One region of the Streptomyces sp. NPDC006326 genome, then DNA from elsewhere that is predicted to be linked to it. Evidence: riboswitches for the same ligand, from Rfam matches in the RefSeq annotation. Region 1 holds a riboswitch; the other holds the start of a gene.

Region 1 (4,913 bases):
TCGCCGGACTCGCATGCCTTTTGGACCCGCATCCACGGCGAAATCCGGACAAGGCGAAGGCCGCAGGGAACGGTGGTTCCCTGCGGCCTCGGGTGGTGCCGTGTCCGGACGTCTCAGTGGCCGGGCGGCCCCGGTCAGTAGGCCGGAGCGTGGCCCTCGCGGTCGTAGAAGGGGCGGGTCTGGGCGCGCAGCCACATCGCGACGGGGTCGTGCTCGTCCGCCAGCGCCACCGTGCACACCGGTACGCCTTCGGGCACCGCGCCGACGGACTGGCGCATCATCTCCCGTACGGATTCCAGCGCGGGCGCGGAGGCGTCGTACAGGTCGAGCCCGACCGCCAGGTACGGGGAGCCCAGCGCGGGCTGCACCCACGCGCGGCGCAGCGAGCGCACGGCGGGCGTGCGGTGCGCGTGCTGGGTCAGCAGCCCGTAGAACTGCGGGAGCTCCAGGGCGGGCTCGGAGAGCCCCAGCGGGCCCGCCGGCATCCGGTCCAGCCCGGTGGCGATGCGGCGCAGATCGGCCCAGGGGATGCCGAGGCCGCCGCCCTGGGCGTGCGGGTTCAGCCACAGGCCCCAGCGGTCCGGGTAGAGGGCCCGGGCGATGTCCCGGCCGGTGACCACCTCGTAGCCCCGGTTCCAGCCGCTGGCGGCGAGCTCCTGGGGGGAGGTCACGCAGGGCGCGTACCCGAGGCCCTCGATCTCCATGCCGCCGTACTGGGCGTCCGGGGAGCCCGGCTGCCCCTGCCACAGCAGCATCCACAGCCGGCCCTCGGCAAGGGCGTGCAGGAGCGATTCGTAGCCCTCATAGCGCCCGGGGGTCACCTGGCGCATCATGTGCTCGACCTGCCCGGCCGCGGCCGTGCCTGACGCACTCACCCGGTACCCCTCTTCGTCCGCTTCGTCCGCGCGAGCGCACGGCATACACCCGTATCGGCCACCAGCTTAAGCGGCCCTACGGGAGGTAGAAGGGGCGTACGCGCTCAGAAATGAAGTCGACCACCGGGTCCTCGGCGGCGTCCAGCAGGATCAACTGCACGGGCCAGGGCGCCGGAACGCGGGTCAGGGCGCGGCCGAGGGCCTCCAGCGGGGCATTGCGCATCCCGGCCTCCCGTCCCACCAGTCGGACACCGACGTAGAGCTCCGGGGCCCCGCCCTCGACGCTGGCGAGGCAGCGGTGGGCGGCGGCCACCACACCGGTGGCGCGGAACTCCTCCGCGGCGGCGGACAGGAAGTCCACCGGGTCCTCCTGCCAGTCCGGTTCGTACAGCCGTACGCGGCCGCCGCCGGCCGGGCCGTCGAGCGGGGTGCGCCCGGAGCGGCAGAGCTCGGCGACGGCGGGGGGCGGCAGCGGCACGCCGACGGCTCCCCCTGGGTTCACGGCGATGCCGAGCTGCGGGGGCAGCCCGCGCGCGAACTCGACGGCGGGGGCCACGGTGAAGTCCATCGCGGCGCCGGCGCAGGCGCGCAGCTGGCTCTCCGAGCTGTAGACGGGGACGAACGCGGCGCCGCCGATGTCCATGGTGGGCAGGGTCAGACCGGGTCCGTCCGGGCTCCCGCCGGCGGGCAGCGGCACCCAGACCCGGCTGCGTCCGAGCACCTCGACGATCCGCGCACCGGCGTCCGCCTGCCCCAGCGCCGCCCCGAGCACCTGCTCCAGCTCGTTCTCCGGCCAGCCGCCGCCGTGCATCTCCGCCTCCGCTGTTTCGCCCAAGGTCTGCCCGCCCGAGGTTAACGGCTCGTGGTGACCGGCCCGGGGCGCGCCCCTGCCGGGGGCTCCGCCGCCCCCCGGGCCGCCCCCTGGGGTCACTGCCCGCGGAAGGCGATCCGGGTCACCCGGGAGGCCGCCGGGCGGTCCAGCAGCACCACCGAGGCGCAGCCCGCCGGCAGCCGCCCCGACTCGGCGGCGCGCAGCAGGCGGGCGGCCGCGCTCCGGTGCCGGGCGAAGGCGTACGCCGACACGCCGCGGCCCCGGGCCGCCTGCCCGGCCAGGGCTTCCTGGGGGGTGGTGTCCAGCAGCAGCAGGTGCAGCGCCCGGCCGCGGCGCCGCGCCACCGCGGCGAGCAGGGCCCGGACCCAGGCCTGGGTGCCGCAGTCGTGGACCACCGCGGAGGCTCCGGAGCCGAGCGTGCGCCACAGCCGCCAGTAGTGCGCGGCCCGGACCAGCGGCCGGTACGCGGCGTACGGCAGGGCCCGGGGCATCCGCCGCTCCCAGCGCTCGCGGACGTCCTGCGAGTCGATCCCGCGGCCCTGCGCGGCCCGTCTGATCAGCGTGCTCTTGCCGCCTCCGGGCAGACCGGAGACCACGACGATGTCCCCCTCGGCGAAGCCGAGCCACCGCGGTCCCTGCGGTCCGCGTCCGCGGAGGTCGCGTACCGGAAGGACCTGCTCGGCGCGGCTGCGCTGGGCCGGCACCCCGTCCGCGGTGCCGGTCGTCGTCGCCGGCGGTCCGAATCTCCGCACGGTGATCGCCTCCCCCCGATCCGGGTCCTCACGACCCGTGCCCATTGAATGTAAAGAGACGGTAATCCGGCGGCCGCGGTTCCGGCCGGGCCGTCTCACGTTCCGCACGCTTCCTGCGGGCCCACCCGCCCGATCACCGCCGGGGCGTGCAATGATGTGCGCCATCTGGACCAACTGCATACCGGCCGCTTGAATCCGCGCGGGAGAGTCCCGGCAGGCCGACAGGCCGTGTCCGGGCGCCGAAGGAGCAAGTTCCTCCCTTGAATCTCTCAGGCCCCGTACCGCGTGGATGAGGCAGATCTGAAAAGCGAGCCGCCCCGCCGTCCGCCGTGACGGATCCGGTGCGCGCTCCACCCAAGGTGCAAGTCGACGCATCCCGGCCGGGCCGGGACTTTCGGCGAACCTCTCAGGTTCCGATGACAGATGGGGAGGACCGTCCTCGTCATGTCATGCCCTGGGACCCGGGAGCCACACCCATGAGCAACGCCCCCCGCCTGACCGCCCTCGATGCGCTGCACCGTTCGCTCGGTGCGACCATGACCGATTTCGCGGGCTGGGACATGCCCCTGCGGTACGGCAGTGAGCGCGACGAGCACAACGCCGTCCGCACCAAGGCCGGCCTGTTCGACCTGTCCCACATGGGCGAGATCACGCTGACCGGCCCGGAGGCCGTCAAGGCCCTGGACTACGCGCTGGTCGGCAACATCTCCACCGTCGGCGTCGGCCGTGCCCGCTACACGCACATCTGCCAGGAGGACGGCGGAATCGTCGACGACCTGATCGTCTACCGGCTGGCCGAGACCGAGTACATGGTCGTCGCGAACGCCTCCAACGCCCAGGTCGTCCTGGACGCCCTGACCGAGCGCGCCGCCGGCTTCGACACCGACGTCCGCGACGACCGCGACGCCTATGCGCTGATCGCGGTGCAGGGCCCGGAGTCCCCCGGCATCCTCGCCTCCCTCACCGACGCCGACCTGGACGGGCTGAAGTACTACGCCGGCCTGCCGGGCACGGTCGCGGGCGTGCCCGCGCTGATCGCACGTACGGGCTACACCGGCGAGGACGGCTTCGAGCTGTTCGTCTCCCCCGAGCACGCCGTGGAGCTGTGGCAGGCGCTGACCAAGGCCGGCGAGGGCGCCGGCCTGGTCCCGGCCGGCCTGTCCTGCCGCGACACCCTGCGCCTGGAGGCGGGCATGCCGCTGTACGGGCACGAGCTGACCACCTCCCTGACCCCGTTCGACGCGGGGCTGGGCCGGGTCGTGAAGTTCGAGAAGGAGGGCGACTTCGTCGGCCGCGCCGCCCTGGAGGCCGCCGCCGAGCGCGCCGCCACGAACCCGCCGCGCAAGCTGGTCGGCCTGGTGGCCGAGGGCCGCCGCGTCCCGCGCGCCGGCTTCCCCGTGGTGGCCGACGGCCGGGTCATCGGCGAGGTCACCTCGGGCGCCCCGTCCCCGACGCTGGGCAAGCCGATCGCGATGGCGTACGTGGACGCGGCACACGCCGCGCCCGGCACCTCCGGCGTCGGCGTGGACATTCGCGGTACGCATGAGCCGTACGAGGTCGTGGCCCTGCCGTTCTACAAGCGGCAGAAGTAACGCTCCGTACGCCGGCCCGGCCGGACGGCCGACCGGGCCGGCCCCGGGCCGCCTCCCGAGCCGTCTCAGTACGCAAGACCACTGTTCGTATCCACTCCCCCGCATCCAGGAGAATCAGGTCATGAGCAACCCCCAGCAGCTGCGTTACAGCAAGGAGCACGAGTGGCTGTCGGACGTCGAGGACGGCGTCGCGACGGTCGGCATCACGGAGTTCGCGGCCAACGCGCTCGGTGACGTCGTCTACGCCCAGCTCCCCGAGGTCGGCGACACGGTGACCGAGGGCGAGACCTGCGGCGAGCTGGAGTCGACCAAGTCGGTCAGCGACCTGTACTCCCCCGTCACCGGCGAGATCGTCGAGTCCAACCAGGACGTCGTCGACGACCCGGCCCTCGTGAACACCGCACCGTTCGAGGGCGGCTGGCTGTTCAAGGTACGCATCACCGAAGAGCCGAAGGACCTGCTCTCCGCCGATGAGTACGCCAAGCTCACCGCCGGCAACTGACCCCCAGGGGACCCTGATGTCTGTTCTGAACACCCCTCTCCACGAGCTCGACCCGGACGTCGCCGCCGCCGTCGACGCCGAGCTCGTGCGCCAGCAGTCGACCCTGGAAATGATCGCCTCGGAGAACTTCGCTCCGGTCGCCGTCATGGAGGCCCAGGGCTCGGTCCTGACCAACAAGTACGCCGAGGGCTACCCCGGCCGCCGCTACTACGGCGGCTGCGAGCACGTCGACGTGGTCGAGCAGATCGCGATCGACCGCATCAAGGCGCTCTTCGGCGCCGAGGCCGCGAACGTCCAGCCGCACTCCGGTGCGCAGGCGAACGCCGCCGCGATGTTCGCGCTGCTGAAGCCGGGCGACAC
Region 2 (4,913 bases), on a different contig from region 1:
GCGCCACCGTGTACGAGTGCACCTCGCCGGACCAGGTGGTCAGCCTGCTGGAGGGCGGCCAGGGCATCTTCGGCATCGCGGTGGGCGTGGTCTGGCGTGACGTCGAGAAGGCGCTGTCGCAGCTCCACGGGGAGCGGATCGACACCGGCGAGACGGTCGTCGGCCACAATCCGGCCGACGAACTGGCCGCGCGGCGCAACCGGGCCGGTTAGCCGGCGGCCGGCCGCCGACGCCGGCCGGCCGGCACCCGTACGGACTCCTGTGCCGCATTGTCAGTGGCGTAAGGCAGCATCGGTGCTGTGAGAGCCGCGCCGACCATCCTCCACCTGGACATGGACGCCTTCTACGCCTCCGTGGAGCAGGCGTCGAAGCCGAGCCTGCGCGGGAAGGCCGTGATCGTCGGCGGGCTGGGTCCGCGCGGCGTCGTCGCCACCGCCTCCTACGAGGCCAGGCGGTTCGGGGTGCATTCGGCGATGCCGATGGCCCAGGCCAGGAGGCTCTGCCCGAACGGCGCCTACCTCGTCCCGCGCTTCACCCTGTACCGGGCGGTCAGCGACGTGGTCATGGCCCTCCTGCGCGAACTGTCGCCACTGGTGGAGCCGCTGAGCCTGGACGAGGCCTTCGTGGACCTGGAGGCGGGCGGCGCCGCTTTCGACGCGGTGAGCGCCCGTGCGGCCGGTGAGCGGCTGCGGGCCGAGATCCTCGCCGCGACCGGGCTGAGCGCCTCGGTGGGCCTGGCGGGCTCGAAGATGCTGGCCAAGGTGGCCTCCGAGGAGGCCAAGCCCGACGGCCTGCTGCTGATCGAGGTCGGCACGGAGCGGGAGCTGCTCGCACCGATGTCGGTACGGACCCTGCCCGGAGTGGGACCGGCCACCGGGGAGCACCTGCGGCGGGCCGGGATCACCACGGTGGGGGAGCTGGCCGAGGCCGGCGAGGACGAGCTGGTCCGGATGGTCGGGCGCTCGCACGGGGTCGGGCTGTACCGGATGGCGCTCGGGCTGGACGACCGGCCGGTGGTCGCGGAGCGCGACGCGAAGTCGGTCTCGGTGGAGGACACCTTCGACGTGGACCTGCACGACCGGGTGCGGATCCGGGGGGAGGTGCAGCGCCTCGCCGAGCGGTGCGTGCAGCGGCTGCGGGCCTCCGGGCACTCGGGGCGCACCATCGTGCTGAAGGTCCGGCGCTACGACTTCTCGACGCTGACGCGCTCCGAGACGCTGCGGGGGCCCACCGACGATCCGGCGGTGGTGCGGGAAGCGGCCGGGCGGCTGCTGGAGGGTGTGGACACCACGGGCGGGGTGCGGCTGCTGGGGGTGGGGGTGAGCGGGCTGGCGGACTACACGCAGGAGGACCTGTTCGCGCAGTCGCTGGCGGCCGGGCCGGAGCCGGGCACGGCGGGCAGCGGCGCGCCGGACGCCGCGGCCGAGCCCGGTGGTGCCGGTGGTCCCGAGGGCGACGGGGAGGCGGCTGAGCCGGCCGTGGAGCCCGGCGTGGAGCCGGTCCGGCAGCGGCACTGGGCGGCGGGAAGCGACGTACGGCACGCGGTCCACGGGCCGGGCTGGGTGCAGGGCAGCGGGGTCGGGCGGGTGACCGTGCGGTTCGAGCAGCCGGGATCGCCGCCGGGCCGGGTGCGCACCTTCCGGGTGGACGATCCGGAGCTGGAGCCGTCCGATCCGCTGCCGCTGGTGGGGAAGGCGCAGGCAGCCGGCTAGCCGGGGTGGCCCTCGTCGCCGGCGAGCCGCCCGAAGTCGCGGTCCTCGGCCCCGGGGTCCTGCGGCGGGGGGCGGAAGTCGGAGGGGAGGGAGACGTCGAGTCCGTAGTGGTGGTAGAGCTGGAGTTCCTGCTCGGGGGAGAGGTGGCGGCCGACGCCGAAGTCCGGGGCGTCCCTGATCAGGGAGCGTTCGAAGGGGACCCGGAGGCCGTCGCCGACCAGCTCGCTCGGCTCCAGGGGCACGAAGGCGTCCCGGCTGAACAGTCCCGTGCGCACGGCCGCCCATTCCGGCACGCCCGTGGCATCGTCGAGGTACACCTCGTCGATGGTTCCGATCTTGGTGCCGTTGCGGTCGAATGCCTTCCGGCCGATCAGGCTGCGCGGATCGATGTCGGTCTGCACGGTGCCTCCATGTGATCGCAACTCCTCCGTAATGACTACAAAAGTGCATTTCCGGGGAGGGGGCCACTCGAAAGAGGTCCGGGAACCTCGCTGGTAGGCTTGGTACCGGCTGTTGACCCTGTGCGGGAGAGTCCTCCGAGTGAGTTCGACGGAGGCGCCGAAGGAGCAAATCCTCCCCGGAATCTCTCAGGCATACGTACCGCACGGACGAGGCCACTCTGGAAAGCAGGGGCGGGTACCGGGCGCGCAGTGCCGGTTCCCCTCCTCACCGACGGTGAAAGCCGGATCGTGCGGGGCGTCCCGCAGGGCCCGGTGAAGCTCTCAGGTTGAGATGACAGAGGGGGAGGCCGTCCGGGTGCCCGCGCCGTGGTGCCCCTCGCAGGTCGTACGACCCAGGAGGCCTCCGTACATGACCGCCAACCGCATTCCGCTCTCCCAGCTGGAGCGAGGCATCCCCTTCGAGCAGCGCCACATCGGCCCGGACGCCGAGGCGCAGGCCAAGATGCTCGCCCACGTGGGCTACGGCTCGCTGGACGACCTGACCGCCGCCGCCGTCCCGGACGTGATCAAGAGCGCCGAGGCGCTCGATCTGCCCGAGGCGCGGACCGAGGCCGAGGTGCTCGCCGAGCTGCGTCGGCTCGCCGACCGCAACCAGGTCCTCACCTCCATGATCGGTCTCGGCTACTACGGGACGTTCACGCCGCCGGTGATCCTGCGCAACGTCATGGAGAACCCGGCCTGGTACACGGCGTACACGCCCTACCAGCCGGAGATCTCCCAGGGACGTCTGGAGGCGCTGCTCAACTTCCAGACCGTCGTCGCCGACCTGACCGGTCTGCCGACCTCCGGCGCCTCCCTGCTCGACGAGGGCACGGCCGCCGCCGAGGCCATGACCCTGGCCCGCCGCGTGGGCAAGGCCAAGGGCAACGTCTTCCTCGTCGACGCCGACGCGCTGCCGCAGACCATCGCCGTGATCGAGACCCGCGCCGAGCCGATCGGCATCGAGGTCGTCGTCGCCGACCTGTCCGCCGGCATCCCGGCCGAGATCGCCGAGCGCGGTGTCTTCGGCGTGCTGGTCCAGTACCCGGGTGCCTCCGGCGCCGTACGCGAGATCAAGCCGGTCATCGACCAGGCGCACGGGCTCGGCGCGATCGTCGCCGTCGCCGCCGACCTGCTCGCCCTGACCCTGCTGGCCTCCCCCGGCTCGCTGGGTGCCGACATCGCCGTGGGCACCACCCAGCGCTTCGGCGTTCCGATGGGCTTCGGCGGCCCGCACGCCGGCTACATGGCCGTCCAGGACAAGCACGCCCGCTCGCTGCCGGGCCGCCTCGTCGGCGTCTCCGTGGACGCGGACGGCAACAAGGCCTACCGCCTGGCGCTGCAGACCCGTGAGCAGCACATCCGCCGTGAGAAGGCCACCAGCAACATCTGCACCGCGCAGGTGCTGCTCGCCGTCATGGCCGGCATGTACGCCGTCTACCACGGCCCGGACGGCCTGCGCACGATCGCCCGCCGCACCCACCGCTATGCGGCGCTGCTCGCGGCCGGTCTGACGGCCGGCGGGGTCCAGATCGTCCACGGCTCGTACTTCGACACCCTCACCGCGCGGGTTCCCGGCAAGGCCGCCGAGGTCGTCGCCGCCGCCCGCGAAGGCGGGGTCAACCTCTTCCAGGTCGACGCAGACCACGTCTCCGTCTCCTGCGACGAGACGACGCTGCGCGCCGACATCGAGGCCGTCTGGGCCGCCTTCGGCGTCACCGCCGACATCGAGGCCCTGGACACGACCACCGCCGACGCCCTGCCCGAGGGCCTGCTGCGCTCCGACGACTACCTGGCGCACCCGGTCTTCCACCAGCACCGCTCCGAGACCGCGATGCTGCGCTACCTGCGCAAGCTCGCGGACAAGGACTACGCGCTGGACCGCGGCATGATCCCGCTGGGCTCCTGCACCATGAAGCTCAACGCGACCACCGAGATGGAGCCGGTCACCTGGCCGGAGTTCGGCCAGCTGCACCCGTTCGCCCCGGCCGACCAGGCCGAGGGGTACCTCACGCTCATCACCGAGCTGGAGGAACGTCTCTGCGAGGTCACCGGCTACGACAAGGTCTCCATCCAGCCGAACGCCGGCTCCCAGGGCGAGCTCGCCGGCCTGCTGGCCGTGCGCGCCTACCACCGGGCGAACGGCGACGAGCAGCGCACCGTCTGCCTCATCCCGTCCTCCGCGCACGGCACCAACGCCGCCAGCGCCGTGATGGCCGGCATGAAGGTGGTCGTGGTGAAGACCGCCGACGACGGCGAGGTGGACACCGACGACCTGCGTGCCAAGATCGAGCAGTACCGTGACGAGCTCGCGGTGCTGATGATCACGTACCCCTCGACGCACGGTGTGTTCGAGGAGCACGTCGCCGACATCTGTGCCCAGGTGCACGAGGCCGGCGGCCAGGTCTACGTGGACGGTGCCAACCTCAACGCCCTGGTGGGCCTGGCCAAGCCCGGTCACTTCGGCGGCGACGTCTCGCACCTGAACCTGCACAAGACCTTCTGCATCCCGCACGGCGGCGGCGGTCCGGGCGTCGGCCCGGTCGGTGTCCGGGCCCACCTGGCCCCGTACCTGCCCAACCACCCGCTGCAGCCGGCAGCCGGTCCCGAGACGGGCGTGGGCCCGATCTCGGCCGCGCCGTGGGGTTCGGCCGGCATCCTGCCGATCTCCTGGTCGTACGTGCGCCTCATGGGCGGCGAGGGCCTCAAGCGCGCCACCCAGGTGGCGGTGCTCGGAGCCAACTACATCGCCAAGCGCCTG

What was found. Region 1 has a riboswitch for glycine ahead of gcvT (glycine cleavage system aminomethyltransferase GcvT). Riboswitches for the same ligand answer to the same signal wherever they lie in the genome.
Region 2: another riboswitch for glycine. It lies ahead of gcvP (aminomethyl-transferring glycine dehydrogenase); the one in region 1 lies ahead of gcvT (glycine cleavage system aminomethyltransferase GcvT).

Annotation. Positions count from the first base shown of each region.
Region 1 covers NZ_JBEXRC010000037.1:7,792-12,704, forward strand. The annotation lists gene ABZ128_RS25390 (enhanced serine sensitivity protein SseB C-terminal domain-containing protein) at 135-875, opposite strand; gene ABZ128_RS25395 (enhanced serine sensitivity protein SseB) at 952-1,686, opposite strand; gene ABZ128_RS25400 (AAA family ATPase) at 1,803-2,465, opposite strand; glycine riboswitch at 2,650-2,753, shown strand; gene gcvT (glycine cleavage system aminomethyltransferase GcvT) at 2,936-4,051, shown strand; gene gcvH (glycine cleavage system protein GcvH) at 4,173-4,553, shown strand; gene glyA (serine hydroxymethyltransferase) at 4,570-4,913, shown strand, end outside.
Region 2 covers NZ_JBEXRC010000054.1:8,509-13,421, forward strand. The annotation lists gene ABZ128_RS30540 (MerR family transcriptional regulator) at 1-212, shown strand, start outside; gene ABZ128_RS30545 (DNA polymerase IV) at 300-1,712, shown strand; gene ABZ128_RS30550 (PRC-barrel domain-containing protein) at 1,709-2,113, opposite strand; glycine riboswitch at 2,227-2,325, shown strand; gene gcvP (aminomethyl-transferring glycine dehydrogenase) at 2,523-4,913, shown strand, end outside.